Regions from separate parts of the Eisenibacter elegans DSM 3317 genome, predicted to be linked through region 2. Evidence: riboswitches for the same ligand, from Rfam matches in the RefSeq annotation. Region 2 holds a riboswitch; each other region holds the start of a gene.
The links. Region 2 has a riboswitch for cobalamin ahead of G499_RS0102250 (TonB-dependent receptor plug domain-containing protein). Riboswitches for the same ligand answer to the same signal wherever they lie in the genome.
Positions count from the first base shown of each region.

Region 1: linked by a shared signal. The riboswitch ahead of G499_RS0107740 (ABC transporter substrate-binding protein) and the one ahead of G499_RS0102250 (TonB-dependent receptor plug domain-containing protein) in region 2 are both predicted to bind cobalamin.
Region 3: linked by a shared signal. The riboswitch ahead of metE (5-methyltetrahydropteroyltriglutamate--homocysteine S-methyltransferase) and the one ahead of G499_RS0102250 (TonB-dependent receptor plug domain-containing protein) in region 2 are both predicted to bind cobalamin.

Region 1 covers NZ_AUMD01000020.1:18,573-26,638, reverse strand. The annotation lists gene G499_RS0107755 (bifunctional GNAT family N-acetyltransferase/carbon-nitrogen hydrolase family protein) at 1-91, shown strand, start outside; gene G499_RS0107750 (ABC transporter ATP-binding protein) at 95-1,123, opposite strand; gene G499_RS0107745 (FecCD family ABC transporter permease) at 1,230-2,297, opposite strand; gene G499_RS0107740 (ABC transporter substrate-binding protein) at 2,560-3,771, opposite strand; cobalamin riboswitch at 3,798-4,009, opposite strand; gene G499_RS19145 (TonB-dependent receptor family protein) at 4,317-6,557, shown strand; gene G499_RS0107730 (DUF5684 domain-containing protein) at 6,685-7,077, opposite strand; gene G499_RS0107725 (spinster family MFS transporter) at 7,585-8,066, opposite strand, start outside.
Region 2 covers NZ_AUMD01000011.1:362,446-370,511, reverse strand. The annotation lists gene G499_RS0102255 (DUF5074 domain-containing protein) at 107-1,201, opposite strand; gene G499_RS0102250 (TonB-dependent receptor plug domain-containing protein) at 1,321-3,243, opposite strand; cobalamin riboswitch at 3,304-3,513, opposite strand; gene G499_RS0102245 (1,4-dihydroxy-2-naphthoate polyprenyltransferase) at 3,573-4,463, opposite strand; gene G499_RS0102240 (TIGR03643 family protein) at 4,577-4,876, shown strand; gene G499_RS0102230 (hypothetical protein) at 5,172-5,387, opposite strand; gene pip (prolyl aminopeptidase) at 5,418-6,755, opposite strand; gene G499_RS18420 (radical SAM/SPASM domain-containing protein) at 6,770-7,804, opposite strand; gene G499_RS0102215 (LOG family protein) at 7,813-8,066, opposite strand, start outside.
Region 3 covers NZ_AUMD01000021.1:210,489-218,554, forward strand. The annotation lists gene G499_RS0109740 (Crp/Fnr family transcriptional regulator) at 1-578, shown strand, start outside; gene G499_RS0109745 (acyl-CoA thioesterase) at 868-1,257, opposite strand; partial or broken gene G499_RS22320 (cysteine-rich CWC family protein) at 1,294-1,446, opposite strand; gene metE (5-methyltetrahydropteroyltriglutamate--homocysteine S-methyltransferase) at 1,899-4,217, opposite strand; cobalamin riboswitch at 4,452-4,638, opposite strand; gene G499_RS19470 (hypothetical protein) at 4,838-5,500, opposite strand; gene G499_RS0109770 (hypothetical protein) at 5,545-6,453, opposite strand; gene G499_RS0109775 (1,9-bis(guanidino)-5-aza-nonane synthase) at 6,591-7,655, opposite strand; gene G499_RS0109780 (ATP-dependent zinc protease family protein) at 7,932-8,066, shown strand, end outside.

The DNA.
Region 1 (8,066 bases), on a different contig from region 2:
CCGCAACCTCCAAGATCGGCGCAAAGACCTCTACGAGGTACGCCGCCTTCCCAAAAAGCCAACTAATGGGCAGCAGCCACACATTAATTAAGCGCTAAAGCGCCTCCACCTCTGCGATTACCTCCGCAAGGCTATAATGGGTTTGTTGGTTGTTGTGGGTTTTGGTAACCCATTGGGGTTGCTGGCCAAGGGTATGCAACTGCACACAGACAGCCTCTTGTTGTTGGACGCTCACCTCGAACCCTCGCCGTTCGAGGGCTTGGCGCGTCCAGTGTAGAGAGATGCCCTCTTCTCCTAGGAGGCCGATTTTGCGGCGTTGTGTGGTCGGCATCTTGAACAAACCCGTTTGAGGGTCAAAGTCAATACCTTGGCGTGCAAAAATACGTTCAAACACCCCTTGCAGTACCAAATCTTCAGGGATGCCCGTTATCAGTTTTTGTTCTGGCTGCATCAGCCAGAGTTTATCCGCAGCCTGAAGCGCCAGCGAGAGGTCGTGGGTAGTCAACAAGATGGCTTTCTGCTGTTCGTGGGCTAGGCGGCGCAATAGCTGTAACAGCATCACCCTGTTGGCCAAGTCGAGGTGGGCGGTAGGCTCATCAAGCATCAAGACAGGCGTGTCTTGGGCCAATGCCCTGGCTATCATCACCTTTTGGTGTTCGCCATCGCTCAAAGTCTGTATAGGTCGGTCAATCAAGTGTGTGGTCTCCGTCAAGACCATCGCTTGGCTGACCTGTTGGTGGTCTTGGGTTGTATGGCGGCCCCACCAGTTGGTATAGGGGTAGCGCCCCATGGCCACCAACTCATAAACCGACATCCCATTGCCGCCCAGCCTAGCCGTCGATACCCAGGCCATATGCTTGGCACGTTGTGTGGTGCTCAGTTGGTCTAGCGGTACGCCTCCCCAATAAACTTGCCCGCCTAGCGGCGCCTGTAGGCCGGCGAGCGAGCGCAACAAGGTTGATTTCCCGACCCCATTGATTCCTATCAGGCAAGTCAGTTCCCCTGCTAGCAAAGACAAAGACAAGCCGCGCTCCAAGACCCGCTGCCCGTAGCCTATGCTCAGGCACTGGGTATCGATGGCAGCATTGGGCACAGGCCCTGCGGAAATGTCTGATGTATTCATACTCAAAAAGCTAGGCTAAATATTGTGTTTTATCTTTATGGGATGCATCTTTTTGCGATACACCACCGTTATGCAAGTGGCAAGCACTACACCTGATTTTATCATCTCAATGCCTCAATCGCCTCACGTTCAGCAACACATATATCACCACTGGCGCACCAATAAGGGCGGTAATGGCGTTTAGAGGCAGGCTGATTTGACTTCCCGGCAATTTACTGACAACATCGCAGAGCAAGAGCAGCCCAGCACCGCCCAAGGCCGTTGCGGGCACCAGCCACTGGTGATTGGTGCTGCGCAAGAGGGTGCGCACCAGATGTGGGACTGCAATGCCGATAAAGGCAATAGGCCCGCAAAAGGCGGTTACGCTGCCGGTCATCAAACCAGTCATAAGAATCACTACCAACCGTAGCCGCATCAAAGGCAGCCCTAGGCTCTGTGCATAAGTTTCGCCCAAGAGTAAGGCATTGAGGTGTTTGGCCGAGAGCCAAGTACCTCCTAAGCCTAGCAATACGCAGGCGGCAAGCCAATAGAGCTGCACCCCCGATACTGCGCCCGTATTGCCAAAAGTCCAGACCAGATAACTTTGTATCTGTTCGGGATGGCTGAAGTATTGCCCAATGCTGACCAACGCACCGCTGAGCTGCCCTACCATCACCCCCACAATCAAAAGTACCACAATATCGGATACCCTCCGTGCCAAAAACAACATCAACAGCAGTACAGCCATTGCCCCCAACATCGCCGCCACAATGACCGAAAATCCCCCTTGTGCTGCGCTGGCAGTAGAAAGGCTCAAGCCCGAACCAAAGACCACGATGGCCACCCCTAGTCCGGCTCCGGCACTGATACCCAATACCGACGGTCCTGCCAGAGGGTTTTGAAACAAGGTCTGCATTTGTAACCCACTGACAGCCAGCGCTGCGCCGGCTAGGGCTGTTGTCAAGGCGCGGGGCAACCGCAAATGGTAGATGATGTTGACCCATATTGGGGGTACTTGTGTGTCCCCCAATAGGCTACGTATAATCGCCTCCGGCGGAATCCAAACCGAACCTAATGCCACATCCAATACAAAGGCCAGTACCATCAATACTCCCAAGCCCCAAAACCAAGCTTGGCGCAGCTTGGGAGGGGCTATGGTATTTGTGGAGGCTTCGTAAGTGGGTAGTTTGCTCATTTGTTCTTGGGCGGTAGCGTTAATATACTCAGGCTTGACTGTCTAGCCAATTGATTGCATCTGGCTGATTGCCAAAGTATGGTGTGGTAAACAATCCTACATATTTTAGGCACTCCTCTTGGTATTGTCGCTCAGTTATCCGCGTGGTAGCGGCCAACCAATAGAGATCTATCCTCTTGGAATCTTCAAAGAACTCCAATCTCAAAAAAGCTTTCGTGTACAAGCATAACAAGTGCTATTAGGTAATAGATTGCGTACAAAATCAGGGAAGTTGATGGTAATACACCTGCTGATGCTTGGGCAGTAGCTCTGGGTGGATGATACTGATGAGGTCTGCCAAGATAAGGTGTGGCTCCACTATTCCCTGCATAAAATACGTGCTACCACCTTTGGTAGTTGTATGCCGGTTATTGTTGTACACTTGTTTTTGGACAAAGGGCTTAAAATTGGCCAATCGCGGGTCTTGTGTCTGAATATCAGCGAGTTGCCTAGCCGAGCTGGTATTAAGCCAAAGGTCTGCTTGTTGGGCCTTGGCATACACCGCTTCAAAGTCGAGCGCGAGGCTGCCCGTGCCTTGTGTATCGGCCCAGGGGTAGTCTGCACCGGCATCTTTGAGCAAGGTAGCCACATAACTTTGGCCAGCAGGTACATACCAAGTCCCTTTGTAGGGCAGGTCAGTCAAGACCAAGGGGCGGGGTTTGCTTGGGGGCAGGGCCTTGACGAGGCGCTGCAAGGAGTCGTAGCGTTGGGTAATTGCCTCAAAACAAGCTTGTGCCTTAGTAGGCTTGCCCAAGAGTAAGCCAAAAACCTTGAGCCATTCCGCACGACCCAAGGGCGAGGCTTCTAACCAGTCGCCATTAGGCACTATCGTAATACCGGCTTGCTCTAGGGCATTCATTCCCTTGAGACTTTGGACCTGAACGACAGAGGCTATCAACACCTGAGGCTGTTGTGCCAATACCAGTTCGTGGTTCAGGCTTCCCCCCTTGCCTACCTCCGCTACTTTCCCTTGTTTTAGGGCTGCTTGTAGTCCTTCGTGTGGGAGATAGTCGGCCTCTGTCAATCCTACCACTGCGTCTAAGCCTTCTAGTACCTCAAACATAGCCAAGTGGGTATGGGACGCTGCCACTGCCCTGCTGACAGGAGTGCGGATAATTTGGTAGTTGCTGCCTTGTAGGGCAGCAGGTACTTCGGCCTGATGAGGAACGAGGGCTAGTTGGATTTGCGCCGTGCTGTCTTGAGCGCTTTGCCCAATGTGCAATACAGGGTAGCCGGAGATGTAGTGGATACTAAAGTTTTGGGCATACTGTACCTGCAAATGTAGCGTATCTGTTACGGCAACAGCTCCCTGATTCTTGGCCTCTTGGCGAGTATCGGCGGTATTACAAGCCTGAAAAATAAAGAGGGCAGCCAATAATGCCCCAAGCCAGCCCCAAGTAATTTGGGCTGTGCGCGTTTTTTGTTTGTTTGTCATCTGTACTTTTCACCCCGAAAGTAAGTGTGAAACCATAGGCAAGGGCAGGTCTTCTGACTTCTCGGAATACTGACACCCTTCCCAACTAGCTAGTAGTCAGTGGATTGTATAAATCATCAGTATCACTTCTGTGTTTAGGCCGAGACCTAACAGCCGAGTTACAGCAGCGGGGGCTGTCCCGGAATTTCACCGGATTCCCTTTTGAGCCATCTAAAGCACCCAAAGCCGAGGGCAAATATAGGCATATTTCAGGGTATTTGTATCAAAGATGGCTGTATGTTGAGGTGATGGCCTCAAAATATAGTGTCATTGGTATAGGCAGCAGGCTTTGTATAGTATAAAGATAGAGACACACACAAAGGAAATACAAGCGTTGTGGCTTTTGGAAGTCGGTAAGCAACTTCTACCAAGCACATTCTGAGGAATTTACCGCAGCATTCAGGAGTTTTTTTTTAATTTATTTGTAATCAGTCTAAATAATTTTTAGTTTTGCCCTCGCAAACTCTATTTGAATTGAGTCTAAAACAAATTAAACACAACTCATTATGCGCTTTCAATACTTCTCTTTTCTAACACTTGCGCTAATCCTTGGGAGTCTCGACCCATTAGTGGCACAAGAAGCCAAGAGCTATACCACCTCGACGAGCAAAGTAATTGCCACGACACAAACCCCAGACCCGCTCGACTCTCTGAAGAGGTACGATATGCCTCAGATTGTTGTCTTAGGCGGCAAGGAAGGGCTTTTCAAAGAAATTCCGGGTGCTGTCAGCTTTATCAGTGCTCGCGAGTTAAACCTTCTAGCGCCTATCAGTGGCAATGAGGTGTTTCGCCGCGCCCCCGGCCTACACGTAGTAGATGAAGAGGGACTTGGGATGCGCGTGAATGTGGGTATACGCGGACTTGACCCCGACCGCAGCCGCAACGTCTTGATGCTCGAAGACGGCATTCCTGTGGCGCTTAATCCTTATGGTGAGCCAGAGATGTACTACACCCCTGTGATGGATCGGATGATAGGTGTAGAAGTACTCAAAGGCAGCGGACAGATTATGTATGGCCCGCAAACTGTCGGTGGGGTAATCAATTACATTACCGCAGATCCTCCCCAAAACCAAGAGCTGAACGTAAAACTACGCGCCGGCCAAGGGGGCTATTTCAGCGGCTTGGTAGGCTATGGCAATACCATCGGCAATGTAGGTTATCAAGTCAATTATCTCTACAAACGCGCTGATGATGTCGGCTTGGTAGGCTTTGAAATCAGTGATTTCAACACTAAGTTCAAGTTCCGTACCGGCGATAAGTCTTCGGTAGGTGTCAAGTTGTCACTTTATAATGAAGTATCTAATGCCACTTATATCGGCATTACCCAAACAATGTATGATGCTAGTGATGAGTTTGACTTTGCCCGCCTTGCCCCCGACGACCGCCTCAATGTACGCCGTTATGCGGCAAGCGTAACCCACCAGTGGGAATTTAGCGAGCGCTTCTCGCTTAAAACTACTGCTTTTGCCAATACCACCAGCCGCAACTGGCAACGTCAAGACTTTGCCTATGCTCCAGTGCCCAATCCTACGGGGGTTGTTTGGGGTGATATAAATACCCCTAATGGGGCTATCTACATGCGCGACCAGAACGCCCACCGTAACCGTAGTTTTGAGGTAGCTGGTATCGAAACACAACTGGCGGGTACTTACTACTTCGGTAATATCGAAAACCGTCTACACATAGGTGCTAGGGCAATGTATGAGCGTGCCTTGGAGCAGCGCATTGATGGTGCCAGCGCCAGCGCCCGCACAGGCCGCCTACGCGACGACGAAATCCGTACGGGCATTGCTTATAGCCTCTATGCTCAAAACGCCCTACACTTCAGTGAGCGCTTTTCTGTAACGCCCGGACTACGAGCTGAGTTTTACAACTATGAGCGCAATATCTTACTCAACAACAACAACCTTGTAGGAGTCAGAAGCGAAAACAATATTACCAGCCTTATCCCAGGTATTGGAGCCAACTATAACCTAGGTGAAAACACCAGTATTTTTGCAGGCGCACACCGTGGGTTCTCCCCTCCACGTGTGAAAGATGCCATCTCTGCTACCGGAGAGGTTTTTGAGCTGGATGCTGAGCTAAGCTGGAACTATGAGCTAGGCTTCCGCAGCAATATCAGCAATTTTGCTCATATAGAGTTTACGGGCTTTTATATGGATTTTGAAAATCAGATTATTCCCGTTTCTGAATCTTCGGGAGGCGCCGGTGCTGGCCTTATCAATGGTGGCGAAACTACACACCGAGGCATTGAGGGAGCTTTTAACATCGACTTTGGTAAAATCGCCAACCTTAACCACCGCCTTGTGCTCGACCTAAACGCTACTTATACAGATGCCTTTTTCAATAAAGACCGCTTTATTGGCCAAAGCCTAAGCGCTGGGGTAGAAGGCACTAATATCAGCGGCAACCGCACGCCCTATGCGCCTCAGTGGTTGCTCTCAAGCGCCTTTACTTGGCAAGCACCTTTCGGTTTTGATTTGCGCCTAACGGCTACCCACGTAGGTGAGCAGTTCACTGATGTGTTGAATACTATAACCCCTAGTGCCAATGGCCGTATCGGCAAATTAGATGCTTATACTATTTTTGATGCTACACTAGGCTATGCTGTAAAACGCTGGAATACACACTTCAATGTATCTGTCAAAAACCTTAGCGATGAGCGCTACATCGCCACACGCCGCCCCCAAGGTATCCGTGTAGGGCTGCCACGTTTTATCACTGCCGGTGTTGAAATTCGCCTTTAATCAGCGTGACTATCGACCGTTTTATTGTAGCAAAAAGCGCTCTTCCTTTGGGAGAGCGCTTTTTTTGGAAAGTACACAAGCTTCTGACTCAAGCGCGCCTTTGTAGCGCTAAGAAGCTTCAATACTACTAATATGTACTTCCTTCGCCGCCGGCAGGGCCTATGTATTTGGCTTCGCCAAAGGCCAAAATCGGAAAGAAAATAACCGATAACAATACCAGGCCTATCGTAAAGCCGCTATCTTTCCCAAAGGAGAGCGATAAATTGTGTAAAATAATGATTGATACGGCAATATTGACGAACGGGATGAACATCAGTACCAACCACCAAGTAGGTTTGCCCACGATTTCGAGCAAGATAACAATATTGTAAATTGGTATGAGCGATGCCCAGCCGGGTTTACCGGCCTTGGTGAAAATAACCCACTGTGAGGCAATAATCACTCCGCCAATAACCAGCGAAATGATGAGGTAGATGAAGAGGCCGCCAAGCAAGACAATCTTAGATACATCAGATTCCATAGTAAATTTTGATTAATAAGTTATCGTGATAAAATTTTGTATTTCAAACAAATAACGCAATTTCTAAACAATCAAGCAAGATTCGTTCACAGAAAAAAAGCGTATACCGTATAGTAGCGATTTGGCGCTTTTTTAGCTTTGTATATTGCGTATCGTCTAGTTCATCGGGACTGATAAGCAATAGTTTTTCAGGGGCTTGAAGCCTTTGAAGGGTTGGTGTTGATATACCCTATACCCAACCACAATTGGTTTGGGAAATACACTACTAGACATTTTTGGAAAAGTAACTCGGAGCTCCAGCCCCGAGACAAGCCAAACCCTCATTTCTGGGGTAAAATAAGCCCTAGCCCACAGTTTTAACTGTGGGGGTTTGAAAATATCCAGTGGCGTGCAAAAAACCTTTATTTTATACCAAAATAAGGCTTTTTGTTGATGTCAGACTGGGTCTTTCGTTACTTGTCTAAAAATACCCGATGATTAGAGAAGCCGCTAGACGCTGTGTAATGGTTAGGCATTGCCCTTATTCAGAAATACCTGAAGCCGTTCTAGGCTTTTGGGATAGGCCCTGAAAGCCGCCCACATAGACAACAAGGCCAGGCCATTGCCTACAATGGTTACCGTCAATAGCGAATATCGTACGGCTTTTTCGTCTTGAAACACAAAATCGGTCAGTGCAGCTACGGCAGTAGGTCCCAGGCCAAGCGCAATGATATTGAGCACAAAAAAGTAAATGGCTGTCGCTAGCCCACGCATTTGGTTGGGCATCATTTCTTGGATGGCTGCCCCTGCTGCGCCTAGCGGCGAGGCAATCAGAAAGCAGGAAATCGTGATGGCCAAGATAGAGCTTTGGCCGGAAGGCATCAAGGTATACCACCAACCTGTTATCAAAAGCCCTACAAAGGCATACATACATACTTGAAGGTTGGCGATGGCTCCGTGCTTTCGCTTTAGCCTATCGGCCAAAATACCACCGGCCAAAATGCCCAAGG
Region 2 (8,066 bases):
AACCAATTTTGATTGGGTGTAATTCCCCTTCCCACAAACACAAAAGCGCAGCAAAGTTATCTCCGCTGCGCTATTACATAATTGGACAAAAGATGTGTTGGGGTATTTATCGGTTTACAAACCCAAAACTTGTAGGCGCAATACCTGATTGAAATTCTCCTTGTAACTGGCCTTCGGCATTGTAGCGTAAAACAGTGCCATTAGAAGAAAAATTAGGGGCAATACCGATATATACTGTACCATCATTGGGATCAGTAGACAAACTATAAATGCTTGGTTGGTTAACAAACACCCTAGATGCTCCTCCATCAATAGAGACACTGTGCACAACCCTTACAGCTGATGGCCAAGCCTCAGAGGTCAAGTAATAGAAGCGGTCTTTGCTTTGGTTGAGCGCAAGAGCACTGCCCAGTGATTGGCCGGTTGGGATTTCTAGCGTGATGGTAGCTTCTACACTACGGTTGGTAGGATTGATGCGCACCAATTGGCTTACTCCACGGTTACACAGTGCCCACACTTTCTCATTTCGGTCTACTACCAAAGCTCTAGGACCACGGGGCACTTCTACCGTGCCTACTATTTCATCGCTGGCAGCGCTGATAATGTTGATTTGAGTTCCTTGGCTCTGAGCTACCCAAAGCTCATTGCCAATAGCTAAGATAGCATCTGCTCCATTAGGTACTTCAATACGCTTGACAATGGCATTGTTGGTCAAGTTAATGACCAATACAAAAGCATTGGGGTTATTAAAATTACTGTCATAAGGCCCCCAGTTGGTTACATACAGCTTAGTGCCTACTACCGCACTTTGACGGGGGATAACCATTTTGTTATTACCTTCTCCAGGGACAGTCCCCACCACACGGAAGTCGGGAAGGTTCACGATTTCGATTTTGTCATTCGCCTGACCAGCAGTCTGTACGGCCAAGAAAGCACGATTTCCGACGATAGTCATAGCATTGAGTGAGCCACCCAATCGTGCGCCATTGGCCGCCTCAAAAAGATCGCCGCTGACAGTATTGTCTTGGGGGTTATATCGCACTACAGAGGCATTATTGTTGCCAAAAGCGCCTTCACTAGCCACATAGACATTGCCGGTAACATTGGGGGTGTTTTCCTCGGGGCGGTTACAGGCTGTGATAGCCGCCACAAAGCTCAAAGCCAATAAGGCATTGCGCATAAAGATAGAACGGTACTTCATATAGACACGGTTATTTAGGGTAAGAACAAAGAATAAAATTTATATCAAGACACAGCTTGTTTGAGACTTCATAGGGGACTGTAAGTACCATATACTTCCCAAACTAACTTTGGGTACATTTAGCGACGCTGCCAGTCGTAGCGTAAGCTGAGCTGGAAGTTGCGCCCGGGCATAGCCCGAAAGGCCATATTTTGGTAGCTAGTGCTGAGCAAGTTATTGAGCCTTAAACTTAGTTGCCAAGCAGATGCGCCTTGGGGTAGGCGTGTACCAAGGGCGAGGTTGAGCAGCCAAAAATCGTTCAAAAACTGGCTGTTATCTGAGGTTGTAAATCGGAATCCGGTATACCCATAGTTAGCCTGAGCAAAGAAAGATTTGTATTGTAATTGGCTCAAAAAGACTGCCCGGTGTTCGGGAGTATAGGGCAGTTGTTTGCCCGCAGAGCGGTCAAAAGCACCCTGCGCACGCTGGTTGATGGCCTGAGTAAGAGCATACTGCAACCCCAGTTGCCAATGCCAGCCAGCACTGTGTTGTCGTTGTAAGTTCAACCCTGCTTCTAGGCCTTGGCTATGAACCTCTTGGATGTTTACAGGAGCCCAAAAAGCTGCCAGAGGAACCCAAGCAATCCAGTCTTGCACCCACATTTTGTAGAGCTGTACATCGGCTTCTAAGCGCCACCCCTCTGATGGCTGGAAAGCATAGACTAGGCCACCCTCTGCACTCCAACCTAGCTCAGAGCGTAGCTCAGGATTGCCTCCGGGTATCCAATAGCGGTCGTTCAGTGTAGGCACACGATAGTTGCGAGAGCCTAAGAGCTTCAACCCAAGGTAGTGGGCATTATATTCCCAAAGACGTGCCTCAAGCCCTAACGAGGGGGCTATTGGTGCTTCAAAGCCCGTTACCCAAGCCTGGCGGACATTCAGACTCATCGCTATTCGGGGGGTGGTTTGCCAGCGCAGTGAGGCGAAAGCATCTTGTCGTTGCTCCGTAACCACATCGCCATAGTTGCGTACCAAGGCTGTGATGTGATTCCAAGTACCACCTAGTTTGAGAATCCAATCTTGCCCCAAAGGCCGCTCATACTCAGCAGAGCCTATCCCACGGTTCACTGCTATGGTAGAGTTGCGGTTATACACCTGCTCATCAGCAACCCAAGCAGCGCGCACCAACAACCGCCCCCAAGCTTGGTCTTCATCCCATTCGAGCATCAGGCGTAAGCTTTGATCTTGCAAAACCTCCCCTGTATTCTGTACCGACATGTCAGGTTGTATCTGTCGGTAATTGTGATGGTACCAGCTACGCATCGATAGTGTGCGTCCTTCGCGTGGGCGATAGCTCAGAGTCTGGCGCATCCCATAATATTCATACGCTGCATTGGTTTGACGCTCACGCGGGCGGCCTTGCTTGGCTGTATTCTCAAAAGGGAAATCGTTCTGAGCCTGATGATAATACACTTGACTGTAGCCCGCCCAACGCTTGCCTCCATATCGGGTATATGCTTGGGCGGAGTATTGCCCAAAGCTCCCTAAGGTTTGCTGTGCACCCAACGATAACTGTTGGCCTACAGGCAAATCCGTGTGTAGGTGTACGCTACCGCCGATAGCATCACTACCATAAAGGGATGAGGCAGAGCCATACTGGAGGCTAATGCGGTCGCTGGCCGCTACAGGGAGGTAACTAAAATCAGAAGAACCTAGTGTAAAGGAGTTGATGTTGATGCCGTTCCAAAGAACAGCGGTATGGCTGGCGCTCGTACCGCGAAAGCTCAAACTAGATAACATCCCCGAACCATACTCACGCAAGTAGAGTGCTGTCCGCTGGTGAAGTAATTCTTGGAGCGTAGTAGCCTGATACAGTGCTGTTTCAGCGCTGTCAAGCGTAAGGCGTTTGCTGCCTGCGGTGTACTTTTCCCAAATAGGGGCTTTGACCGAAATCTCAGGTAAGGAGATAACAGTCGTATCAGACTGCCCCATAGCAGGAGCAGCCCAAGCGCAAAATACAACCACAGCAGCCCATCCGGCCAGAAGCCTTTGGGAGATTGCCATGAGCAAAATATGTCTTCAATGATAAAACCTTAACAGCGGCTTTTGTTCCCGAAAGCACTACTGCCTGACTACGGCTGGGCAGGTCTCCTGGCTTACCGACTTATTACGGCCTTCCCATCTGTATCACAACAGACAGTGGCTAGAGGTTTGTAATAAGCATTACAAAAATCGGCTTACAGTAGCGGGCACTGCTCCGGATTTACACCGGAATTCCCTATTAAAGCACATCCACAGAATAGCAGATGTATTACCAAGCATTACAAAGGTAAAACTTAGTCCCAAATTCACCAAACCTTTATAAAAAAATTAGCTGCCAATAGCTCAAGCCGCTACAACAATCCACCCAGACCTAAAAGCACTACAAACAACAAGGTTGTCAAGGCTGTTTGCTTGAGATAGGGGTCGATGGCGGCGGCTTCGGTATGAGTGGCTACACCTTGCCATTGTTTCCAAAACAAGGGAGCACTCAGCACAAACAACCAAGCCCAAGGACTAAGACCTTGGGCAAAAACATAGGCTACACCTCCACCAAAACCCAACAACAAGAGCGCTGCATGATACCGCACTGCCCATAGCCGTCCCATACGTACTGGTAGCGAGCGTTTGCCGGCCAGGGTGTCTGAAGCGATGTCGCGGATATTGTTGACATTCAGCACTGCGGTGGCAAAGAGTCCGCTACTCAGTGCCGGCAACAGTACTCCCCAATGCCATTGATGGGTATGGAGGTAGTAAGTACCGCCTACAGCCACTAGGCCGAAAAAAATCAGTACTGACAAATCGCCCAGCCCTACATATCCATAAGGTCTGCGCCCGGCAGTGTAGGTAATGGCAGCCAAAATAGCCAGCAGCCCTAAACCCAAGAAGGCCAAAAAATCTTGCCAAGTTTGGAGCGCAACCCAGAGCAACAACAGCCCACTCAACAAAGCCAGAAGTGCAAACAACATCACTGCCCGCCACATAGCCGCCGCTGTAATAGCACCAGTCTGCACGGCTCTTGAGGGGCCTTGCCGCGCTTGGCTGTCTGCGCCGTGGATGCTGTCGCCATAATCGTTGGCAAGGTTAGAGACAATTTGCAAAAAAATAGCCGTCAGGGCTGCCAAGGTCAACACCTCCCAACGGAAGCCTTGGTGGTGAGCAGCTACAAAGCTGCCCATAATAATGCCGGCCAAGGCCAAAGGCAACGTACGCAAACGCAATGCGCTTATCCAAGCTTGGATCATATTTCTCTCAGAAAGGGTAAACAAACTGCAACAACACAGACAACAAATCTCTTGTGTCCTTGGTTTGGCAAAAGTAGGCAAACCCTTTTGTTGAAAAAAACCAGATATGGCTTATGAGCAAAAAACAAAGCCCTTCTCTAAGTAACGAAGCCCAAGACCGCATTATAGAAATGGCTTGGGAAGATCGTACACCCTTTGAGGCCATCAAAGCGCAATTTGGCCTTTCCGAAGCAGAGGTGATTGTATTGATGCGCCGTGAGTTGGCTCCGGCTTCGTGGAGGCGTTGGCGTGCCCGCGTACAGGGTCGCAACACCAAACATCGTCAAAAACAGCTCGAACCCACCAACCGCTTCCGATGTAGTCGTCAACGCAATATCAGCAACAACGCCATCAGCAAACGTACTACAAGGTAAACATCAACCTAACATAGGCTCGCGGCCTGATGTATTTGCCCAAAAAAGCCCCCAACCAAAGCTCAAGTAACATTGTCGATACCCAAGCCAAGTTGGTGTGGGCAATTATATGCACTGAAAATTATACCAAGATTCACAAGGTTTGAGAATTTACAGGATTTGATTTTCTTGATTCTCAGCACACACATTTCCCAAACCAATTTTGGTCGGGTGTAATTCTTGAGCGTCAAGGAAATCATATTCTATAAGCCCTTAAATCAAGTGAATCTTGTTATGATTTTCGGCCTGTTAAATATTACTCTTCAAAAAATTTCTCCAACTCTTTGCGGCGGGTTAGCTTAATGTCTTCGGAGATGAAATATCCGAAAACGACCAAGGAGCTGATAATGCTGAAAACAACAGCGATTGATACTTTAAAATCGCGAACTAGCAACACGACCGCAAGGTATCCCAAGGCAAAGATTAATTGGATGACAGCCCCAACAAGGGCAAAATGACGTACTTTGAACATACGGACTTGAATTTGGGGGTATATGTATGGTTATTTGGCTCTCCAGACGACAAACTGCTGTACTTGCGCAACCGTATCATCCCAATTGCCTTTGAAAGCGAGGGCACGGTCATCTACATATATCTGTGCACGCGGCTTGCCGGTGGTACATATTTCGTGATACGGGATTTGGTGTTTGCGCAGCCACTGTTGCATCTCACGGACAGGGTTGTGCCCTTTTTTGCGGTAGATGCGGTTGGCGCGGGTGCTGAAAATAATGAGATAATACCCTAGCTCTTTGAGGCGCTGCATAGCCTCGCGTGCGCCATCGATGGGGTCGTCATAGATAGAGCCATCTTGCCAGCCCTTGGAATAACGATGCAGCACACCGTCGAAGTCGATGGCTATTTTATTTTTACCTTGCAAATATAGGTCTTTAAATGATTCGGTAGCGCTAATAATCCCCTGAATGACACAAGCTTCGTGGGAAGTGTGGCCTACACTCTGCAAAATTTGGAGATCGGCATTGGGCAGCACTTTGGCCAAATCCCAAGCAGACTGGACGGGGCTGACGACATCGTAGCGGCTGTGGATGATGATGCAGGGCAGGTGCTGGAGCTTATCAGCGACTTGTGTGAGCAGCCAGTCATCGCTTTCAAAAAAACAATTGTTGGCAAAATAATGCGCTTCAATTCGGGCAAGGCTAAGGGCTTTGCCACGGTCTTCGAGGGCCTCAAACTTACCGAGGCGGTACTCGAAGGGCATCGTAGAGGTCTGCCAATGATTCCAGGCGCTGGCGGCTTGGCCTTGCTCCTCTTCGTCGCCTTGGGTAAGGCGAAGATAGTAGGCCTTGATAAGGTCATCTTGCTCTTGCTCAGGAATAAGCTCTACAAACTGCTCCCAAGCTTCGGGGAAAAACTGGTGTGCGCCTCCGGCCTGATAAAACCATCGTTTTTCTGCCTCACGGCCTAGGAAAACACTGCGCAAAATCAAACCCAATACCTTGCAGGGGTAGGTTACAGCATAAGTCAGGGCTAGTGTACAGCCCCAGCCTTCGCCCACCAACACCCATTGGTCGGCGTGGAGGTGTTGGCGTAGCTTTTCGAGGTCTTCTACAAGGTGTTGGGTCGTGTTGTCGTCTAGGCAACCTACGGGTTCGCTGCGCCCGGCTCCGCGTTGGTCGAAGAGGATGATGCGGTAGAAGTTGGGGTCAAACAAGCGCCTCACACGGCTTGAACAACCAGCACCGGGGCCTTCGTGTAGAAAAACTACGGGGTAGCCATCAGAGTTGCCCGATTCCTCAAAGTAGAGGCGGTGCTGCTCCGACACAGGCAAGAACCCCTTTTTGTAGGGCATAATGTCCGGAAACAGTTCGTTGGATAGCATCATATCAAATTCAGTATTTATCGCGTCTTTTGGGACTGTAAGGCTTCGTTCAGTTCTTGATAAAAAGGCATTTGCCGCACCCTTGGGTAGCGTTTGCAGGCTGTGCAGGGGATGTCTTCGCGGGCGGGAGCTTGGTTGAGCAGCATCGCCTTGGCATATTGGTAACGTTCAGACTGTAACAATTGTGCCAAGGGGACTTCAAAAGCATTGCCAAAGTCGTCAAAATGATTGACACAACATCCCAATAATTTACCGTCCCAATTGACTTGGGGGGCTGTCCAGAGTTGGAGGCAAGCCGGGGAGTATACCCTTCGGTGGCGTTGCTCGTAGCTGCGCACATCCGCTACGCCCAGACCACTTTGCTCGGCCACGAAGTCAGGGTTTTGGACAGGAAACTGCTCGGGCTGGTAGTTGAGCTTTACCTTAAAGGCCATTCCCAGCTCAGCCGCCATTTGGCGTGCCAGCGGTAGCTCGTGCTCATTGTGCCCAAAAGCAATGAATTGCCATTTGAGCGCAGGATATGGGCTTTGGTATTGGGCTTTGTAGGCGTTGATAGTACGGATGTTGGCCAGTACTTGTTCCAAATTGCCTCCAACCCTATACTGCGCATAGGTCTGTTGGGAAGCGCCGTCAATGGAAACTTTGATGCCCCGCACGCGATAACGCACAAGGGCCTCGGCCATTTCTTCGCTCAGGTGATTGAGGTTTAGCCCGTTTTTGATGTATACTTTCACCTTTAGTTCGCGTGCCAGTGCCAATATGCGCGGCAAATCGGGATTGAGCACAACCTCGCCATAGTTGGATAGCTCCAAGCGTTTGATGGTCGGGTTGAGCGCCAAAAAGCGCTCAAAGTTTTCGAACGACAAATGTCCCCAACCTACCGGATGTTCTTTCTGGCGGGTAGTGCCCACGCCCGTAATGCACAGCGGGCACTTGAGCTGGCACTTGCTAGAGGCTTCCAGCCGCACGCTGCGCACTTGGTAGCTGCGTATCAGACGCTGGAGCTGCCGGTGCTGTAGCCAATGACGAATAGGGGAAAGTTGGAGACCCATAGGCGCTGCTAAGTTTCGGAGATATGCTGCATAATACGGTTGACCTTGGGGGGCGTGTAGGCGCGCATCTTGGCAATCAGGGCGGCGGGGTCTTGGTCTACCAACACAATCTTCATAAATACTTCCTTCACAAAGTCCTCCTCTTGGGTATAGGTCAGAAAGTCCATCAACTTGTCATAATAGCCGCCCACATTCAGCACGCCGATGGGATGAGGGTGTAGGCCTAGTTGCCCCCAAGTCAAGATTTCGAAAAACTCCTCCA
Region 3 (8,066 bases), on a different contig from region 2:
TCACACATCTGACCGAACACGGCCAAATACGCCAGTGGGAAGAGGGCGAGGTGATGATGCGTACAGGGCAATATATCAAGCAGACAATGCTCATCCTCGACGGGCGTGTCAAACTCTATCGGGAGAGCGAAGATGGTAGCGAGTTTTTTATTTATTACCTTGAGCCGGGGCAGGCTTGTGCCCTGAGTATGATTTGCTCGGCCAACAGCGAGCCTAGTCAAATCACGGCCAAGGCCGTATCACCTACCCGCACCTTGGTTGTGCCCGTAATGCAAACAGAAGTGTTGTTTGGCAACAACCGCTCTTGGTACAATTTTGTGCTCAAAAACTACCGCAGCCGTTTTGATGAGATGCTCCAAGTACTGGATAGTGTTGCATTTAGAGGGATGGACGAGCGGCTAGAGTTTTACCTCAAACGGCATTTTGATGCAGAAGGGGATATTCTCAACACCACCCACCAAGAGATTGCTGCCGACCTCAGTACCTCGCGAGAGGTGATTTCGCGCCTGCTCAAGAAAATGGAAAAAGAGGGTTATATCGCCTTACAACGCAACCAAATTATCAATAAAAAGCTATAAAACCGGCCTACAGGTGTCTTGTAGGCAGGTTTTTGCTAGCTTCGCAGTACTTAGTGCTTGTTTAAATTTTCAGCAGGGCAGGCAAAACAACTGGTTTTTGTGCTGATACTAGGCAAAAAACGCAGGCATTACATATAGCCCACGATTTTAATCGTGGGAGGGCTACGGCGAGCGTTTTTATACCAAGATTCACAAGATTTGGGGATTTGTAGAATTTGATTTCTTGATTATCAAGGATTTTTAGTGCAAAGATTTCCCAAACTAATTGTGGTTGAGTATAAACAAGTGCTTAGATTACGAGAGTGGGCTGCTTGTTTTCGTCGAGGGCTACAAAGGTGAACGTGCCTTGGATGGCGTGCTCTCGGCCTTCTTGATACATTTCCTCTTTGAAGATAGAGACTTCCACCTCCAGACTGGTGCGCCCCACACGCACCACACGGCCTATCAGCTCGATGATGGTATCTGCGGGGATAGATTTTTTGAAGTCAATCTTGCTAGAAGAAACCGTAACAACCCGCTTGCGGCTGAATCGTGTGGCGGTAATAAAGGCTACCTCATCCATCATTTCCATCGCCGTACCTCCGAAGAGGGTGTCGTAATGGTTGGTGGTGTTAGGGAATACTACTTTGAATACGCGGCTTTCTGAAGCGGCTATTCGGGAGGCAATGGCAGTGCTCATTTGTTGGTATTGTTTGTGGAGTAATTGTAAGCAGGTGGCGCAGAGGCAGTCCGAATATTGGGAGGCGATATACTGCTGTGCTTCGTAGCTCAGGGGCTGGTCGAAGCAGTGGCAGAGCGTAACGCTACCTACCTTACACTCAAAAGTGCTGCCACAGCGGGCGCAAGGTTTGTGTTCGTGACTGGGCATAGGCCTGCTTGTTTGGTGAAAAAAAGTTTGGGTTGGAGCGCTCAGTACAGGGTTACCCTTAGGGCTAGGGTGGCTAAAACGGTTTGGGCAAGTCCTGTTTTGCTTGGAAGGCTCTTTGCGTCATATATTGGCTCTTCCGTGATTTTGGTGCTAAAGTTCTCGAAAACCTCCTTAGCGATAGGTTTGCAAACTTATTCCTTCATCTCCTATGGTGGCTAAAATGGTTTGCTCAAACGCTGTTTGACACCAAAATCAGGCCTCGTGCTGACAGGGTGAAGCCTCTGACACAAGCGGGCGCACGCGGCTTAGCGATAGGCGAGCAGTACCCCACAGCACGAAGTGCGAGGAGTACAGCCGCCTAGCGCGACCCGAAGGGTAAGCCCCAGAATAAAACAAGAAAAGTGCCTTAAAAATCCTTGATAATCAGGCAAATCTTGGCATATTCCGGGAGCTTATGATGCCACGGAAGCGGCTGTCTTTTCGCGCAGCGCCTTGGCTACGGCAATCATCCGTATGAGGGCTTCCTTGGTTTCGGGCCAACGACGGGTTTTGAGGCCACAGTCGGGGTTGACCCACAGGTTGCGGGCGGGGACAAACTTAAGCGCTTTGAGCAAGAGCGCCTCCATCTCGTCGGTGCTGGGAATGCGAGGGGAGTGGATGTCATACACGCCGGGGCCTATTTCGTTGGGGTACTTGAAGTCCACAAAGGCATCCAAGAGCTCCATATCTGAGCGGGAGGTTTCGATGGTAATCACGTCGGCATCCATCGCAGCGATGGCCTCAATGATATCATTGAACTCAGAGTAGCACATATGGGTATGGATTTGGGTTTGGTCGGACACTCCGCTGTTAGACAGTCGGAAAGCTTTCACGGCCCAGTCCAAGTAGGCGGGGCGGTCTTTTTGGCGCAGTGGCAATCCTTCGCGGAAGGCTGGCTCATCAATCTGAATCACACCGATACCGGCGACTTCGAGGGCTTTTACCTCATCATTGATGGCACAAGCGATTTGGAAGGCTGTTTGGTGGCGGGGCTGGTCATCACGCACAAAAGACCACTGCAAGATGGTTACCGGCCCTGTGAGCATCCCTTTTACGGGCAGTTGGGTTTGGGCTTGGGCAAAGCTACTCCATCGGACGGACAGGTCGCGGCTGCGCCATACATCACCATAAATGATGGGCGGCTTCACACAGCGGCTGCCATAGCTCTGTACCCAACCATATTGGGTAAAGGCAAAGCCTTCGAGTAGTTCGCCAAAGTATTCGACCATATCGTTGCGCTCAAATTCGCCGTGTACGAGCACGTCCATCCCGACCTCTTCTTGCCAAGTGATAGATTCGCGGATGGCTTCTTCCATTGCCGCTTCATATTCGGCAGCACTGATTGCGCCTTTTTTGAAGTTGGCACGCAAGGCACGTATTTCTGGGGTTTGTGGGAAAGAGCCGATGGTCGTAGTAGGGAAGAGCGGTAGCTTGAGCGCTTTGTGTTGGGCTGATTGGCGTTGGTCGAAAGCCGACTGTCGGCGGAAGTGGTCGGCCTTGAGGGCTTCGAGACGCTTTTTCACCTCCGGATTATGGATGCGGGTAGAGCGGCGGCGGGCTTCGTGTGCCTGCTGGTTAAGCTCTAGGCGGGCGAGGGCTCGGCGACTTGGCTCGGCAGTGCTGGCCAGTTCGGCCAAGGTGCTGACCTCTTCGAGCTTTTGCTGTGCAAAGGCAAGCCATTGTTGTAGTTCTTGGTCGAGCTTGGTCTCTAGCGACAAGTCGATGGGGCTATGCAGCAGCGAGCAAGAGGGAGCCACCCATACGCGTGCTTCTCCGACTTTGGCCACAGCCTTGCGCAAGAAGGTGAGGCTATGGGCAAAATCATTGCGCCAAACGTTGCGACCGTCTACCACACCAAGCGACAGGATGCGTTGGTCGCCTAGGGCGGGGTGTTCGAGCAGGTCGTCGAGCTGTGAAGGGCAGCGTACCAAATCGAGGTGTAAGGCCTCTACGGGCAGGCTCAACACGGTGTCGAGCGCTTCGCCAAAGCAGTCGAAATAGTTGGCCAACAAAAACTTCAGACCGGGGACACTTTTGCGGAGGTAGTTGTAGGCTTGTACCAAGGCGATTTGCGCCTCCGGCGATATGTCGGTGGCGAGGATAGGCTCATCGAGCTGTACCCAAGTTACGCCTTGGTCGGCAATGCGCTGTAACAATTGAGCATAGACGGGCAACAGGCGCGGGAGCAGGTCGAGGGTATTGAAGTCAGTGTTTTTGGCCTTACCCAACAACAAAAACGAGATAGGCCCTAGCAGCACGGGCTTGGCCTTGATGCCTGCTTGTAAGGCTTCGGCGAGCTCGTCGAGTACCTTGGGGCGGAATAGCTGGAACTGTTGCTCACGGTGAAACTCAGGGACGATGTAGTGGTAGTTGGTGTCAAACCACTTGGTCATCTCCATCGCACGTAGGTCTAGGCCGTCGCGCTGATGGCCACGGGCCATCGCAAAATAGAGGTCAAGAGGTTGCGCACCGCCAACAAGGGGTTGGTAGCGCTCGGGGATAGCGCCAAAGGTTAGGAGGGTGTCGAGTACGTGGTCGTAGAGCGAGAAGTCATTGACCGGAACAAGCTCAATACCGGCTTCCGATTGGGCTTTCCAATGGCGCAGGCGCAGCTCGTATGCAGTCTGTTGCAGCTCTTGGGCGCTAGCATTGCCGGCCCAATAGTTTTCGCTGGCTTTTTTGAGTTCGCGGTGGCTACCAATTCGCGGATAGCCGAGGTTATGCGTTTGCATAGGACTTTTAACTTTTTGTGAAACAATGAAGTCAAAAGCTCTTCAAGCGAAACTTCGCCACGCACACAGGCGATACACCGTAAAAAACAATGAGGGAGTTGGGTCAAAAAAATAAGTATGCTACACACACGCAGAGACCTCGGTCGAATGCTGCCGAAAGGACAAGGCATTCCCCTCAAAAATTAGGTGTGAGCAGATACATCTTCCTGACTTGAGGCCCCAAATCGCGAGGGCGTGGGTCAATACAAAAGGGCAGGTCTCCTGGCTTGTAACATTTTTGCCGACCTTCTCGCCCCACAGGGGCAATGGTACGCGAGGACAAAAACCGATACGTTACTTACAGTTGCGCGTCAGCTCGTGATTTTCACACGATTCCCTTTTAATCTATGCTTCCATAGAACCGCTTTTGCGTTGATGAAATTACGAAACAAAGAACTTATGTTCGCAAAAATAGCATAAGCCCTTTAATAAATGCCGAACAGTCGTGTTTTTTTGCGTAATATCTGGATGTTATGGGTATAAGTGGCTTTTTATCAGCATTTTAAATCGCTAAAATCTTGCTTATCCCGCAACTAAGTTGCTGACAAAGCCCTGTGGGGCGATACCGTTAACAATGGTTTTTAAAAATACACGATGTTATTGGGGCCTAGCTCCAGCGGGTTTTCTCCGGGATTGAAGTCATCCATTGGGTACTTTTTTTGTGGGGGGATGCCAAAGCTGAGCGATTGTCTCTGCTCAACGGTTTCTGCAACCTCGTCGCAGTTTTCCGAAAATTGTTCAAGCCTAAATGCCCCATCCTTGAGTTGGTATTCAAAGCGGGTAGTTTGGCCGCAGGGGTCTCCAAATTCCACTTCGGCCTTGGCCAAGTACCACTGTTTGTCTTGGTATTGATACGTATGGATGTATTGCCATTTCTCGCGGCTGCCGCCAAAGTGCTCTAATACTATTTGGCCGTTTTTGATGCTTAGGGTTTGGAAAGGATCTCCCATCATCCCTCCGGCCTGACTGGGCAGCACTGCCCCCCGGCTTTGGTGCCATAGGCTCCAGTTGCCTTTAGTTTTTTGGAAAATGCGAATCTCTCGCACCATTCCGAGGTCGGTCTCTTCGTTAGTTTGGTAGATGACAACCAGCTCTACCGAGCTGTCACCATTGAGGTCGCCTAGCGCCTCCACGAGTTTGAGGTAGCCTTTGGGAGTGGGTACAGTATCGGGGGGTAGGGGGCTGGCCTTGAGCACAGTGGAAATAAGCGCTAACAGCAGGGTAATTGTATACAGTGGTTTCATAGGGGGGTATGGGGTTATATTGGAGGGGCATTGTTGTATGAAAATCAGTCCATTGTTTGCAGAAGCTGCAACAAATCAGCAGCTATATTGGGATGTTGTCGCCGGTTTATGTTGATGAATAAGGTCTTGATGCCGTCAACAGGGTTGTGGCCTTGGCTCACAAAAAAATCATAGATAAACTCCATCTCCTGCCTTGAGCCGGCCAGCACTCCCATCGTACGGTCAGGTTCTGGCTCTGTTTTACGGCGGTGTGCTATTTCGGGGCTTTGTAAAAAGGCATCTACTTGGGCAATCCAGTCAGCTATATTTTCTGGCGTGATACCAGCCTTGGGCAGGGCGGCGTGTGTGGCGGCAGTTTGGGGTCGGACAAACCTAAAAGCATCTTCCCGGCGCATTTCTTCGGGCTTAGGGTCTCTGTTGTCGTCGCCTTGCAAGACAAAACGTACTTGACCGCCGGGCAAGCGTTGGTATTGCACCCACCGGATTTGCACGAGGTCTTGCGTATCTATTGGTGGGTTGAGGTGGGTGCTCGACGCATCAAAATCGGTTGGCGTTCCACATACAAAATAGCCACTGTGCTTATCCCAAGGATGATGTGCGGTTAGGGGCAACTTACACGAGAAGGTCAACGCGGCACCCAAAATACCCTCATAAAGCTCTTGCGTACGCAGGTCTGTGAGCTTGCCCTGGGCTTTGAGCACCTCTAATTGGGGGATTAGCTCTTGACGCTCTGCCTCAGACAAGATAAACCCTTGTCTTTGGGTTTTGTGTAATACCAGTTCGGTGATGCTTATGTTCAGGGCTATTTGTTCTTCAAAAGCCATTCCCATCAGCATCAAGCTGCTTTTGGTTTGCCACTGGCCTTGTAGCCAGTCAGGGCTGCTGACTTGTGCATGGGCAAACTGTATCAGCCCCAACAGCAGGGCGCAGAGGGAGGTGTTTCGTAGCATCATCGAGGCAATCGTTTGATAGATATGACACCATAACGTAAATATCGTCATTTTGGATACTTACCAAACCCTCGAAACAAAAAAAGCCACCCCCAAAATTGTGGGGATGACTCTTATTTATTGACTAACTAAGGGTTTTTCTAGGCTTCTTGTGTTGCGGCTTTGGTGGCCAGCACATCGTTGAAACGACGTTCTTGGCGATTTTTCCAAGCGCCTTTGTGGTAGGCATATCCGCTGATGAGGGGCATAGCCAGTGTGGCTTCGGCCCATACCATCTGCTCGTATACAGTATCTACCTTACCCCAAGAGCAGGCCTCCTTGAGGGTAGAGCCGGAGAGTGCGCCGTCGCGTTCGTCGGCCACAGTGATTTGCACGGCATATTTGTGCATTGGTGTATCAAAGCCGAGTACTTCACCCGCTACTACGGTATCTTGGATAAAGTTTTTGGGCACACCGCCACCAATCATAAAGATGCCTGATTCTTGGCTGACAAGCTTGATGCGGGTCAGTTCGAGGAAATCCTTGGCAGAGTCGATAGAAAGGTGCTTGTCGGGGTTGTTGTATTGGTGTTGTACCAAGCCAAAGCCGGCAGAGCAGTCAGAAAACGCAGGTACAAAAATAGGAACACCTTTTTTGTAGCAGTGCCACACGATAGAATCTTCACGGTAAGCGGCATACTGCTCGTTTTCGTCGAGGTACTTGCCCATTTCGATGATAAACTCACGCGAAGAGTAAGGGCGTTTTTCGAGGCTGTCGCAGAGCTGCCCCATAATGTCATCACAGATGCGGAGGTTTTCTTCGTCGATATAGGTATCATAGATACGGTCAATCATCAACTCACGCAGCTCTTGGTCGTCTACAAAAGGAGTGCCTTTGTAGTGTTTGAAGCCAAGGGCCTCAAAAAAGTCTTGGTCTACTATATTAGCACCGGTAGAGACGATTGCGTCTACCATGTTGTTTTTCACAAGGTCAAGGATAACGTGCTTCAAGCCGGCAGAGATAAGCGAACCGGCCAAGGTCAAAAACACGGTCGATTGCGTATCCTCTTGCATCATATTGAAGATTTGCGCACCGCGAGCGAGGTTGCGGGCTTGGAAGGCCATATCGGCCATCGCGTCTACCATCGGCACGACGTTGTGTGCCTTCATGTCAATGTGTTGGATAGTTTCTTGGAGAAACTCTTTTTTGCGGGCTTCGTTGGTCATGGTGCTCGTCCTAAGTTAGAATATTACAATTTGACATAGCAAAGGTACGAATTTATGCCCGCTTGGACAGGGCTGCGCCTTGTTTTTGGGTAGAATATTTTGCGCTTTGCCTAGAATTGGGTATCGAACCCTGATAGAGATGGATTTTTTTGTACCTATGTCTCGCTTTGGCAAAAATCAACAAGAAATAATGGCCTAAGCTGGAGATAATTCTCAAAAGCCTTTATCTTCGCTCCTAACTACCAAACGGCTGTATACCCACTGCCGCCCAAACCTATGACCAAAAAGAAAAATACGGCTCCTAAGCGGATTATTGGCACAAGAGACCGGATTGATTTTGTAGACTTTGCGTTGTTTGATTTGCCCTGTAAGATTGATACTGGCGCAGAGACCTCGGCCATTCACTGTCAT